Regions from separate parts of the Enterobacter cloacae complex sp. HYC074_NIDB genome, predicted to be linked through region 1. Evidence: predicted binding sites of a transcription regulator. Region 1 holds the regulator's gene; each other region holds the start of a gene.
What was found. The regulator PurR, encoded in region 1, represses purine synthesis genes. The targets are predictions, from matches to a motif close to CANGCAAACGTTTGCNTG.

Region 1 (4,298 bases):
ATATCCGACGTAGAACAGAGGAAGGGAGATAACCCTTGCCGAAATGCCTTCCATGGTAAAACGGGAGCGCTCCGGCTCCCGTTAACACTTAATATTTATCGTATTTAATCGAACCAAATTCAGTATAGGCCGCAAAATTTGGTGATTCAACAGAAAATTGTTAGCTACCTAATCACTGGTTTTTAACATAGTTTCCCGCGCAATCAGGCGTGCGACGTTTCGGTTTGTGCATTGTCATTCTGCTCGCGAAGCGCGGAGGACTGCATGCGATAGCCCAATCCCGCCAGCGCAACGGTGATCAGCATCACGCTGGTAGTGGTGAGCAGCGGGGTTGCAATCAACGCAGAGACCACGAGACTTGCCAGGAAGCACAGGCCAAGTTGCAGGGTATTTTGCAGCGCGGCAGCGCGGCCTGTCGCCTGCGGAAATGGACGCAACGCCTGGGCTACAACGATAGGGTAGATGGCCCCGTTAGCGATCGCCATGACGCAGAACGGAATCAAAATTTCTGCAAGCCCGGCGCCGGGAATAAAGCCGACAGCCCAGGTCGCAATCACGCTTAGCGCATACAGCACCAGCAGCCAGGGCAGCATCTGTTGGCCTTCCCATTTTTGCAGCGCGGCGCGACAGCCATAGCCACCCACCAGGAAGGCGATGGTCTGTGGTACATAGCTCAGGCCGATAGCCGCCGGGCTGTAGCCCATGTCATGCAGAATGAACGGCGAACCGGTCAGCCAGGCAAAGAAGCTGGCAGAGCAGGCGGCATAAATCAGCACGTTACCGCGATAGGCTTTCGACCGCAGTAAAGAGGTAAAGGTGATGGGCTTCGCGTCCGGATGCGTCTCTTTTTTATGCGCCGGTTTAAGCCCGAACGCGGGCAGCATCAGGACCAGCGTAATAGCAAAGAGCGTGGCGAAAATGGCCTGCCAGTCGAAATGCGCCAGGATCCAGCTTCCCAGTAACGGGGCAAGCGCCGGCGACAGGCCGACCAGGGGCATAATGGTGGCGAATATACGGTTAGTGCGCGAGGCGGGGTAGTAATCGGTTACCAGCGCCTGCCAGGTCACCGCAGCGGCACAGACACCGACCGCCTGAATAAAGCGCAGCGCCAGCAGCCAGGCGGCATCGCGGACCCACAGCATGCCCAGACAGCCTGCGGCAAAAATCGCCAGCCCCAACAACAGGACGGGTTTACGGCCAAAACGATCCGAGAGCGGCCCCCACAGCAATTGCGCAAAAGCAAAACCGGCGAGGAACAAACTCAAACTGGCGCTGATGGCGGCGGCAGGGGTTTGCAAATCTTCCTGCATCGCGGCGAACGCGGGCAGATACATATCGGTCGCCAAAAAGCCCAGCACGCTTAAGCCGCCGAGCCAGACTAAAAATCCTTTCCTGGGTTGCACTTTTTTTCTCCTGAGGAGGCAGGTGTACGTTGGCGCAGAGTGTAGGGAGTGCAAAGCGGCTTGTGAAACGCTAATATTTGGCGGGTGCATTCAAAAAATTTGCAGGCTAAAGATGTGGTCAGATTATTCCCTTGAAGTGGTTGATGCCGTGGCGCGTAACGGCAGCTTTACCGGCGCCGCCCAGGAGCTGCATCGCGTTCCCTCGGCGATCAGTTACACGGTGCGTCAGCTGGAAGCGTGGCTGGCGGTGCCGCTGTTCGAGCGGCGTCATCGCGACGTGGAGCTCACGCCTGCCGGAGCGTGGTTTTTGAAGGAAGGGCGGTCTGTCATCAAAAAAATGCAGATCACCCGTGAGCAGTGCCAGCAGATCGCCAACGGCTGGCGCGGGCATCTCGCTATCGCGGTGGATAACATTGTTAAGCCGGAGCGGACCCGGCAGATGATCGTCGATTTCTATCGTCATTTTTCCGACGTCGAACTGCGTGTTTCGCAGGAAGTGTTCAACGGCGTCTGGGATGCGCTGGCGGACGGCAGGGCGGAGATGGCGATTGGTGCAACCCAGGCGATCCCGGTTGGTGGGCGCTACGCGTTTCGCGACATGGGCATGCTGAGCTGGACCTGCGTGGTCGCGCGCGATCACCCGCTGGCAGCGCTGGAAGGGCCGCTGAGCGATGACACATTACGCAACTGGCCCTCGCTGGTGCTGGAAGATACCTCCCGCTCGCTGCCCAAGCGCATTACCTGGTTGCTGGATAATCAGCGCCGCGTGGTCGCGCCGGACTGGGAGTCGTCAGCCACCTGTCTGAGCGCGGGGCTGTGCGTTGGCATGGTGCCGGTGCATTTTGCGCGCCCGCGCATCGACGCGGGAGAGTGGGTGGCTCTGACGCTGGAAAACCCCTTCCCGGATGCCGCATGCTGTCTGACGTGGCAGCAAAACGACGTCTCGCCCGCCATGGCCTGGCTGCTGGATTATCTGGGAGACAGCGAAACGCTGAACCGGGAGTGGTTGCGGGAACCAGCATAGCTGGCCCCGGAAAGTGATTAACGACGGTAGTCGCGGAACGGACCGTCCGCAACGGAACGGCGTTCTATCAGGCGCGGGTGAACTTCAATGGACTGGGACTGTTCACGCTTGTTGACGATCCTGTCCAGAAGCATGTTGAAGGCCGTTTCACCCAGCGAATCTTTCGGCTGGTGAATGGTGGTCAGCGCCGGGGTAAAGAAGCGGGCGTTGCGCACGTTGTCATAGCCGATCACCGAGATATCCTGGGGGACGCGCAGGCCGAGTTCATCTGCCGCGCATAGCGCGCCCATCGCCATGATGTCACCGCCGCAGAACACCGCGGTAGGGCGATGCGGCTGGGAGACGATCTGCTGCATGGCGCGATAGCCTGACTCCGGCTCGAAGTCGCCCTGAACAATCCAGTTTTCCGGCACGGTGATCAGCGCCTCTTCCATCGCTTTCATGAAACCGGCCAGACGGCCAGCACCGGTGTTACGCTCCAGAGGTCCCGGGATCACGCCAATTTCACGATGACCGCGTTCTACCAGATAACGCCCCGCCATGTAGCCGCCTTCAAAGGCGTTATCAATAACGGAGTCGGTGAAGTCTGCGCGCGCCTCGCCCCAGTCCATGACCACCATCGGAATGTGGCGATACTCTTCCAGCATGGAAAGGACCGACTCAGGGTATTCAGAACACATTACCAGAAGACCGTCGACGCGCTTTTGCGCCATCATTGACAGGTAAGCGCGCTGTTTTTCAATGTTGTTCCACGCATTGCCCAGAATCAGGGTATAGCCTTTCTGGAAGCAGTTTTTTTCAACGGCTTCGATGATTTCAGCAAAATAGGCCGCTTCACTGCTGGTGGCCAGCAGGCCAATCGATTTGGTGTGATTAACCTTCAGGCTGCGGGCGACGGCACTTGGCGAGTAGTGCAGTTCTTTGATTGCCGCCCAGACGGCATTACGCGTCTCTTCAGCGACGAAACGCGTTTTGTTAATAACATGTGATACGGTTGTAGTGGAAACGTTTGCGCGTTTTGCTACGTCTTTAATTGTTGCCATTAAATGTCACTCCAGACCATATCCTAAGCTCCTGAAAAAATTGAAGGTAAACGTTTGCCTTCTCTCACCCATATTACGCAAACATGAGTTGCGACACGCCGGGAAAACGACACAGGACGTCAGGAGGGGGTCAGTGGCCGGTACGCTAATAAATTTAGCGTGGAATTTTGTCCTATCTTGATGAAAAGGGGAAGAGGTAAAGTGGATATCCGTTTAAATCCTGGAAGATTTTTGACCTGAACTGTGTAAAAATGAGCAAGCTCACTTTTCGTAGGGTGAATAAAAGGAGAAAAATTGATGAGTACCGATCTGAAGTTTTCGCTGTTTACCACCATTGTTGTTCTTGCTCTGATTGTTGCCGGTGGTTTAACCGCTGCACTGCACTGATTCAGGCGGAGGGAGAACCTTCTCCCTCTCTTGCCGCTATTGTTACCTCTCCGGCAAAAATCTTTTGCCAAAATGTTAACTTCTCATTTTTTGTGATTGATGTCATGCTTTTGACTTCTTAGTTCTGTGCCGGGTTATGGCACGGTATCCGGAGCCTCTTCATGAAAATCAATTTTCCCCTGCTGGCCCTGGCGATTGGCGCCTTTGGGATTGGCACCACTGAATTCTCCCCGATGGGGTTATTGCCTGTTATCGCCCGGGGGGTAGACGTCTCTATCCCTGCGGCCGGTATGTTAATTAGCGCCTACGCGATCGGCGTGATGGTGGGCGCGCCGCTGATGACGCTGCTGCTTTCGCACCGTGCGCGCCGCAACGCGCTGATTTTCCTGATGGCGATTTTCACTCTCGGCAATGTGTTTTCCGCGATTTCGCCCGATTACA
Region 2 (4,298 bases), 1.4 Mb from region 1:
CGCAGGCAGCAGCCCAGCCATGTTCGCCGCGACACCCGCCAGCTCCAGGCCGATGACGGCAACGATGGCCCCCATTGCCGCAGGCGGGAACATCACGTCCAGCCAGCCGGTACCGGCTTTCTTCACGATGAAGGAGACCAGGCAGAACAGCACGCCGCACATGATGAAGCCGCCCAGCGCGACCTCATAACCCAGCGGCAGCAACAGCAGTACCGGGGAGATAAACGCGAAGCTCGACCCGAGATAGGCCGGGATTTTGCCTTTACAGATGAAGAGGTAAAGCAGCGTACCGATGCCGTTAAACAGCAGCACGGTAGCCGGGTTAATGTGAAACAGGATTGGCACCAGCACGGTTGCGCCAAACATGGCGAACAGGTGCTGCAAACTAAGCGGGATTGTCTGTAAAAGCGGCGGTCTTTCACTCACCCCGATAGCACGGCGCGTCATAGTGTTTTCCTCTGAGTGTTATTGTTGGTTTTTATTCAAAAAAAAGCCGACTATCAAAGTCGGCTTCTTTATCGTTATTCGATTATTTAGTACCAAAAATCTTATCGCCGGCATCGCCGAGCCCCGGGATGATGTACCCGTGCTCGTTCAGTCCCTGGTCGACAGACGCGGTATAGAGTTCAACGTCCGGGTGCGCTTTTTCCAGCGCCGCGATACCTTCCGGCGCCGCAACCAGTACCAGCACTTTGATGCTGCTGCATCCCGCTTTTTTCAGCAGGTCGATGGTGGCGATCATCGAACCGCCGGTCGCGAGCATCGGGTCAACCACCAGCGCCATACGCTCATCAATGTTAGAGACCAGCTTCTGGAAGTACGGGACCGGCTCAAGCGTCTCTTCGTTACGGTAGATACCCACCACGCTGATACGCGCGCTTGGGACGTGCTCCAGCACGCCTTCCATCATGCCCAGACCCGCACGCAGGATTGGCACCACGGTAATTTTTTTACCTTTGATCTGCTCAACCTGTACCGGGCCGTTCCAGCCTTCGATGGTCACTTTTTCCGTTTCCAGATCAGAGGTCGCTTCGTAGGTCAGCAGGCTACCCACTTCAGAAGCCAGTTCGCGAAAACGCTTCGTGCTGATGTCATGCTCACGCATCAGGCCCAACTTGTGTTTAACGAGTGGGTGTTTCACTTCCACAATCTTCATTCTCTTTCTCCTCTGAGGTGGCATCCGCAAAAAAATCGCGGGATTATACCGCTTTTTTCGGATTGCGCCATACCCATCTTGCTTGACATACATCAATCAAAAACAAAAAAGCCGGAGGCGAGGCTCCGGCTTGGGGCGGGATTCTGCCGGGTGGCGCTAACGCTTACCCGGCCTGGACATCCCGTAGGCCCGGTAAGCGCAGCGCCACCGGGCAATTATAGCTGCTCTCCGTTGCTGGCAATCACCTGCTTATACCAGTCGAACGATTTCTTCTTGCTGCGGTTCAGCGTACCGTTACCTTCGTTATCTTTATCGACAAAGATAAAGCCGTAGCGTTTCTTCATCTCGCCGGTGCCGGCAGAGACCAGGTCGATACAGCCCCACGGCGTGTAGCCCATCAGATCCACGCCGTCTTCCACCACCGCTTTTTTCATCTCGCGGATGTGGGCGGAAAGGTAGTCAATGCGGTACTGGTCGTTCACCGTGCCGTCGCTCTCCTGCACGTCGATCGCGCCAAAACCGTTTTCCACAATAAACAGCGGCAGCTGATAGTGATCCCAGAACCAGTTCAGGGAGTAGCGCAGCCCGACAGGATCGATCTGCCAGCCCCAGTCCGATTTCTGCACGTACGGGTTAGAAACCAGGCTCTTGCTCTCGTCGTAATCCAGCGTCGGATTATCCGCCGTCGCTTTGGTAGCGAAAGACATGTAGTAGCTGAACCCGATGTAATCCACGCAGCCCTGGGTCAGCGCCACTTTATCTTCTTCGGTAATATCCAGCGCGAAGCCGCGACGTTCAAAGTAGTTGAGCAGATGCTGCGGATACTTGCCGCGCACGTGAACGTCGGTGAACCAGTAGCGGCGATGCATGGCGTTCATCGCCATCATCATGTCGTCCGGGGCACAGGTCAGCGGATAGATGGGGCACATGGCAATCATGCAGCCGATTTGCAGTGACGGGTTGATCTCGCGCCCCGCCTTCACCGCCAGAGCACTGGCCACCAGCTCATAGTGCGCCGCCTGGAACATCACCGGCTCGCGATCTTCTCCCGGCGCATATTTCAGCCCGGAGTTGGTAAACGGCGCAAAGTCTTCGTGGAAGTTGGCCTGGTTGTTGATCTCGTTAAAGGTCATCCAGTACTTCACTTTATGCTGGTAGCGCTCAAAAACGACCTTCGCGAAGCGGACAAAGAAGTCGATCAGCTTACGGTTGCGCCAGCCGCCGTATTCCGTCACCAGGTGGAAAGGCATCTCGAAGTGGGAAAGCGTGATCACCGGCTCGATGCCGTGCTTCAGGCACTCGTCGAACAGATCGTCATAGAATTGGAGTCCCGCTTCGTTCGGCTCCAGCTCGTCGCCTTTCGGGAAGATACGCGTCCAGGCGATGGAGGTGCGAAAGCATTTGAACCCCATTTCGGCAAAGAGTTTGATGTCTTCTTTATAGCGGTGATAGAAGTCGATGGCTTCGTGGTTTGGGTAATTTTTCCCCTCCATCACGCCGTTGGTGATTTCACGCGGTACCCCATGGGCACCTGCCGTCATGACATCGGCAACGCTCACGCCCTTGCCGCCCTCTTTCCAGCCGCCTTCAAGCTGGTGCGCCGCAACGGCCCCACCCCACAGAAAATCTGCTTTAAATCCTGACATTCGCTATCCCTCATTCTGCGTTATTTTCTGCAAAAACAGTTACAGAAACCGGTTTCAGTTTGATGATGTGCAAAGGGGATTGCCGTTGCAAGCAGATCGCCGAAACCGGTTTCATTTTCGTGAACAGAGTCAAGTTTGTTGCCCTGGACAGGCCGCACAGAAAAAAAGATCCCCACGCCGAGAATAGGCTCGCAAACGTTTGCCTGGACTGTTAGAATTGCGCCGATTTTTCTTACTAGCTATGCAATCGCGTGGGGATTTAAGCCGTGACCAACAAAACTTCTCTCAGCTACAAAGATGCCGGTGTTGATATTGACGCAGGTAATGCGCTGGTTGACCGAATCAAAGGTGTGGTGAAAAAAACCCGCCGCCCGGAAGTGATGGGTGGCCTGGGTGGATTCGGCGCACTGTGCGCGCTGCCGCAAAAATATCGTGAACCTGTGCTGGTCTCGGGTACGGATGGTGTCGGTACAAAACTGCGCCTGGCGATGGATCTTAAGCGTCACGATACGATTGGTATCGATCTGGTGGCGATGTGCGTCAACGACCTGGTGGTACAGGGCGCTGAGCCGCTGTTCTTCCTGGATTACTACGCGACCGGCAAGCTGGACGTGGATACCGCAGCCAGCGTCATTAACGGTATCGCCGAAGGCTGCCTGCAATCCGGCTGTGCGCTGGTCGGCGGTGAAACCGCAGAAATGCCTGGCATGTATCACGGTGAAGATTATGACGTCGCAGGCTTCTGCGTCGGCGTGGTAGAAAAATCAGAAATTATCGACGGCAGCAAAGTGGCTGACGGCGATGTGCTGGTTGCGCTGGCCTCCAGCGGTCCGCACTCCAACGGCTACTCTCTGGTGCGTAAGATCCTCGAAGTGAGCGGTTGCGACCCGCTGACCACCGAGCTGGACGGCAAACCGCTGGCCGATCACCTGCTGGCCCCGACCCGCATCTACGTGAAAAACGTGCTGGAGCTGATTGAGAACGTTGACGTGCACGCCATCGCTCACCTTACCGGCGGCGGCTTCTGGGAAAACATTCCGCGCGTGCTGCCGGATAATACCCAGGCGGTGATCGACGCCTCCTCATGGCAGTGGCCGTCCGTCTTCAACTGGCTGCAAACCGCAGGCAACGTGAGCGAGCATGAAATGTACCGCACCTTTAACTGCGGCGTGGGCATGGTTATCGCCCTGCCCGCCAGCGAAGCGGATAAAGCGATTAAGCTGCTGACAGAAAAAGGTGAAAACGCGTGGAAAATCGGTACGATTAAAGCTTCCGATTCCGAACAGCGTGTGGTCATTGAATGAAAAACATCGTGGTGCTCATTTCCGGCAACGGAAGCAATTTGCAGGCAATCATAGACGCCTGCAAACAGAAGAAAATCAATGGCACCATTCGGGCAGTATTCAGCAACAAGGCCGATGCATTCGGCCTTGAGCGCGCGCGGGAAGCGAACATTCCTGCGCACGCGCTGGAAGCCAGCCAGTTCGCCGGGCGTG
Region 3 (4,298 bases), 1.8 Mb from region 1:
AGCCAGTCGGAGAGCTGGTTGATCATCATGTGATACCCTTCCGCCTGCTCAGCCGGGCAGAACGGGTGCAGCTCAGAGAATTCAGGCCAGGTAATTGGGATCATCTCAGCCGCGGCGTTCAGCTTCATGGTGCAGGAGCCCAGCGGGATCATCGCCTGGTTCAGCGCCAGATCTTTACGTTCCAGCGAGTGCATGTAACGCATCATCTCGGTTTCGCTGTGATAGCGGTTGAACACCGGATGAGTCAGGATCGCGTCGTCGCGCAGCATGCTTTCCTGAATGGAGCGGCTGTCGAGCGCAACCTCTTTGTCGAGCGTATCAACGTCCAGACCGTGTGCGTCACCCAGCAATACGTTGAACAGGGTCAGGATATCGTCACGGGTGGTGCTTTCGTCCAGCGTAATGCCGACCGCATTGTGAATGTCGCTGCGCAGGTTGATTTGCGCTGCCTCGGCGCGCGCCAGCACGGCCGCTTTGTCTGCCACCTCGACGCACAGGGTGTCGAAATAGTGTTCATGACGCAGTCTGAGACCTTTCTGTTGCAGACCGCAGGCCAGGATATCGGCCAGACGGTGGATGCGGCTGGCAATGCGCTTCAGGCCAGCCGGACCGTGGAACACCGCGTACAGGCTGGCAATGTTAGCCAGCAGTACCTGCGAGGTACAGATGTTGGAGTTCGCTTTCTCGCGGCGGATATGCTGCTCGCGGGTCTGCATCGCCATGCGCAGCGCGGTGTTACCGGCGGCATCTTTCGATACGCCGATAATACGGCCTGGCATGGAGCGTTTAAATTCATCTTTCGCGCCAAAGAACGCCGCGTGCGGGCCGCCGTAGCCCATCGGCACGCCGAAACGCTGGGCTGAGCCGAAGACAATATCCGCGCCCTGTTTACCTGGCGCCGTCAGCAACACCAGCGCCATAAAATCAGCGGCGACGCTAACAATAACCTTACGGGATTTCAGCTCGGCGATCAGTGCGCCGTAGTCGTGTACTTCCCCGGTGGTGCCCACCTGCTGCAACAGCACGCCGAAGACGTCCTGGTGATCCAGCACTTTTTCAGCGTCGTCGACAATCACCTCAAAGCCGAAGGTTTCCGCACGGGTGCGCACCACGTCCAGCGTCTGGGGATGCACGTCCGCCGCGACGAAGAAACGGTTGGCGTTTTTCAGTTTGCTCACGCGCTTCGCCATCGCCATCGCTTCGGCGGCGGCGGTGGCTTCATCCAGCAGCGAGGCAGAGGCGATATCCATACCGGTCAGATCCAGCGTCACCTGCTGGAAGTTCAGCAGCGTTTCCAGACGGCCCTGGGAGACTTCTGGCTGATATGGGGTATAAGCGGTGTACCAGCCCGGGTTTTCCAGCATGTTACGCAGGATCACCGGCGGTAACTGCACGTTGGTGTAGCCCATGCCAATGTAAGACTTATAGCGCTTGTTAAGGCTGGCGATGGCCTTAAGCTCCGCCAGCGCGGCGAACTCCGTCGTGGACTCGCCTACCTGCGGCGGCGTGGCAAGCTGGATGTCCTTTGGCACGATCTGGCCGATCAGTGCGTTTAATGAATCCGCGCCAACTGTCTTCAGCATCTCCTGCTGTTGCTGAGCATCCGGCCCAATGTGACGTTCAATGAAGGCGCCACGGTTTTCAAGCTGGCTTAAAGTCTGTGTCATGAGCGATGATTCCTGAAACGTGCAGTGAATGTGTTTTCTCCCTCTCCCTAAGGGAGAGGGCTGGGGTGAGGGTATCGTCTGTTCCCCTCACCCTACCCTCTCCCTTAGGGGAGAGGGAAATGGCTTATTCGTCTTCTAACAGTGCTTCGTACGCGGTCGCATCCAGCAGCGCGGCAACCTGCGCTTCGTCGCTGGCTTTGATCTTGAAGATCCAGCCGCCTTCATACGGTTCGCTGTTCACCAGCTCCGGGGAGTCGCGGAGCGCGTCGTTCACGGCAACAATTTCACCGCTTACCGGGGCGTAGATGTCAGAGGCCGCTTTAACGGATTCCGCCACCGCACAGTCATCGCCTGCGCTCACGGTTGCGCCCACTTCCGGCAGGTCAACAAACACCATGTCGCCCAGCAGCTCCTGCGCGTGCTCGGTGATCCCAACGGTGTAAGTGCCGTCCGCCTCTTTGCGCAGCCACTCGTGTTCTTTGCTGTATTTCAGTTCTGCTGGCACATTGCTCATTGAAGTTCTCCTGATAAAAATAGTTAGGCGACCGGCTTACCGGCGCGAACAAAAATCGGTTTGGTCACGTTGACCGGCATTTCGCGGTTGCGGATCTGCACCACCGCCGTTTCGCCAATCCCCGCCGGCACGCGTGCCAGGGCAATACTGTAGCCGAGCGTCGGGGAGAACGTTCCGCTGGTGATCACGCCTTCGCGATGATTGCCATCGGCATCGGTGAAGCGCACCGGCAGCTCGCCGCGCAGCACGCCTTTTTCTTTCATCACCAGGCCTACCAGCTGTTCAGTGCCCTTCTCGCGCTGCATCTCCAGCGCTTCACGACCAATAAAATCACGGTCAGCCGGTTCCCATGCGATGGTCCAGCCCATGTTGGCGGCCAGCGGAGAGACGCCTTCGTCCATCTCCTGACCGTAGAGGTTCATCCCCGCTTCCAGACGCAGCGTATCGCGCGCGCCCAGGCCCGCAGGCTTCACACCTGCCTCCACCAGCGCACGCCAGAAATCAGCGGCCTTCTCGTTTGGCATGGCAATTTCATAGCCCGCTTCACCGGTGTAGCCGGTGGTGGCGATAAACAGATCCCCCGCCTGCACGCCGAAGAATGGCTTCATGCCTTCGGTGGCTTTGCGCTGCTCGTCGCTGAACAGAGACGCGGCTTTCGCCTGGGCGTTTGGCCCCTGTACGGCAATCAGCGACAGATCGTCACGGACGGTGATGTCAATGGCGTAAGGTTCAGCGTGTTGGGAAATCCAGGAGAGGTCTTTTTCGCGGGTGGCGGAGTTTACAACGAGGCGGAAGAAATCTTCGGTGAAGTAGTAGACGATGAGGTCGTCAATCACGCCGCCAGAGGCATTGAGCATACCGGTATAGAGCGCTTTGCCCGGCGTCTTCAGTTTGGCGACGTCGTTTGCCAGCAGATAACGCAAAAACTCCCGGGTGCGGCTACCGCGCAGGTCGACAATCGTCATATGAGACACGTCGAACATACCGGCATCGGTGCGCACCGCGTGGTGCTCATCAATCTGCGAGCCGTAGTGCAGCGGCATCATCCAGCCGTGGAAGTCCACCATGCGGGCACCGCATAACACGTGCTGTTCGTACAAAGGAGTCTGTTGAGCCATCTTTTCCTCGTTGAAAAATTCACCGTGAAACCCGGTGTCGGCCTCGCGATCGGGGGCCGACGCAAACGTTCTCTTTTACCTGAACTTACCACCGAAACCGGCGGTTAACCATAAGGTAAAACGGGTCATCACATTAGCTTATGACCAAAAATCGCTGAAAAGCCTACAGAGTTATTCACTGGGAAAATGCGATTAAACCCGCATAAAATTAACAATGATCTAACAGGATTTAGCAGATGCTGATATTTCATGCGGAAAAATGGGCCGAATTTCCGTAACATAAAAATAGTAAGATTAGATTTTCTAATGCGAAAAATGACGTGAAATTAGATTATTTCAAACGAGGGAATTTCCCCGGCGCGCAGGCCGGGAAAATAAAGTGTGACGGGGATCGAGATTAACGTAACCAGTCGGGAAGATCGTTGAGGCCCATTGCCTGACGAAGAAGCTGCGGTTTTACGCCGGGAAGGGTGTCGGCCAGTTTGAGGCCAATATCGCGCAGCAGTTTTTTCGCCGGGTTCGCTCCGGCAAACAGCTCGCGGAAGCCCTGCATACCCGCCAACATCATAGCCGCACTGTGTTTGCGGCTGCGCTCGTAGCGACGCAGATACAGATGCTGACCAATATCTTTGCCTTCCCGATGCAGGCGACGCAGCTCTTCAACCAGCTCAGCCGCGTCCATAAAGCCGAGGTTCACTCCCTGCCCGGCCAGCGGATGAATGGTATGCGCCGCATCCCCCACCAGCGCCAGACGGTGCGCGGCAAACTGACGCGCGTAGCGACCGGTTAACGGAAACGTCTGGCGTTCGCTTTCAAGCCCGCACAGGCCCAGACGGTTATCAAACGCCACGCATAGCGCCTGACTGAAGGCATCCGGCGTCGTCTCCTGCATCTGCTGCGCTTTCTCCGGCTCTAAGGACCAGACGATGGAGCAGAGATGCGGATCGGCAAGCGGCAGGAAGGCCAGAATGCCGTCATTATGGAAAATCTGGCGCGCCA

Region 2: a site for PurR is predicted at 2,991-3,008, ahead of purM (phosphoribosylformylglycinamidine cyclo-ligase). Genes of this name have one in related genera too.
Region 3: a site for PurR is predicted at 3,358-3,375, ahead of gcvT (glycine cleavage system aminomethyltransferase GcvT). Genes of this name have one in related genera too.

The regions. Positions count from the first base shown of each region.
Region 1 covers NZ_CP114214.1:2,099,866-2,104,163, forward strand. Annotated here, with positions in the region: gene punC (purine nucleoside transporter PunC) at 204-1,403, opposite strand; gene punR (DNA-binding transcriptional activator PunR) at 1,516-2,427, shown strand; gene purR (HTH-type transcriptional repressor PurR) at 2,445-3,470, opposite strand; gene cydH (cytochrome bd-I oxidase subunit CydH) at 3,768-3,857, shown strand; gene O1724_RS10430 (MFS transporter) at 4,019-4,298, shown strand, end outside.
Region 2 covers NZ_CP114214.1:3,458,773-3,463,070, forward strand. Annotated here, with positions in the region: gene uraA (uracil permease) at 1-447, opposite strand, end outside; gene upp (uracil phosphoribosyltransferase) at 530-1,156, opposite strand; gene O1724_RS16790 (6-phospho-beta-glucosidase) at 1,372-2,802, opposite strand; gene purM (phosphoribosylformylglycinamidine cyclo-ligase) at 3,069-4,106, shown strand; gene purN (phosphoribosylglycinamide formyltransferase) at 4,103-4,298, shown strand, end outside.
Region 3 covers NZ_CP114214.1:3,898,612-3,902,909, forward strand. Annotated here, with positions in the region: gene gcvP (aminomethyl-transferring glycine dehydrogenase) at 1-1,667, opposite strand, end outside; gene gcvH (glycine cleavage system protein GcvH) at 1,792-2,181, opposite strand; gene gcvT (glycine cleavage system aminomethyltransferase GcvT) at 2,205-3,299, opposite strand; gene ubiI (FAD-dependent 2-octaprenylphenol hydroxylase) at 3,697-4,298, opposite strand, start outside.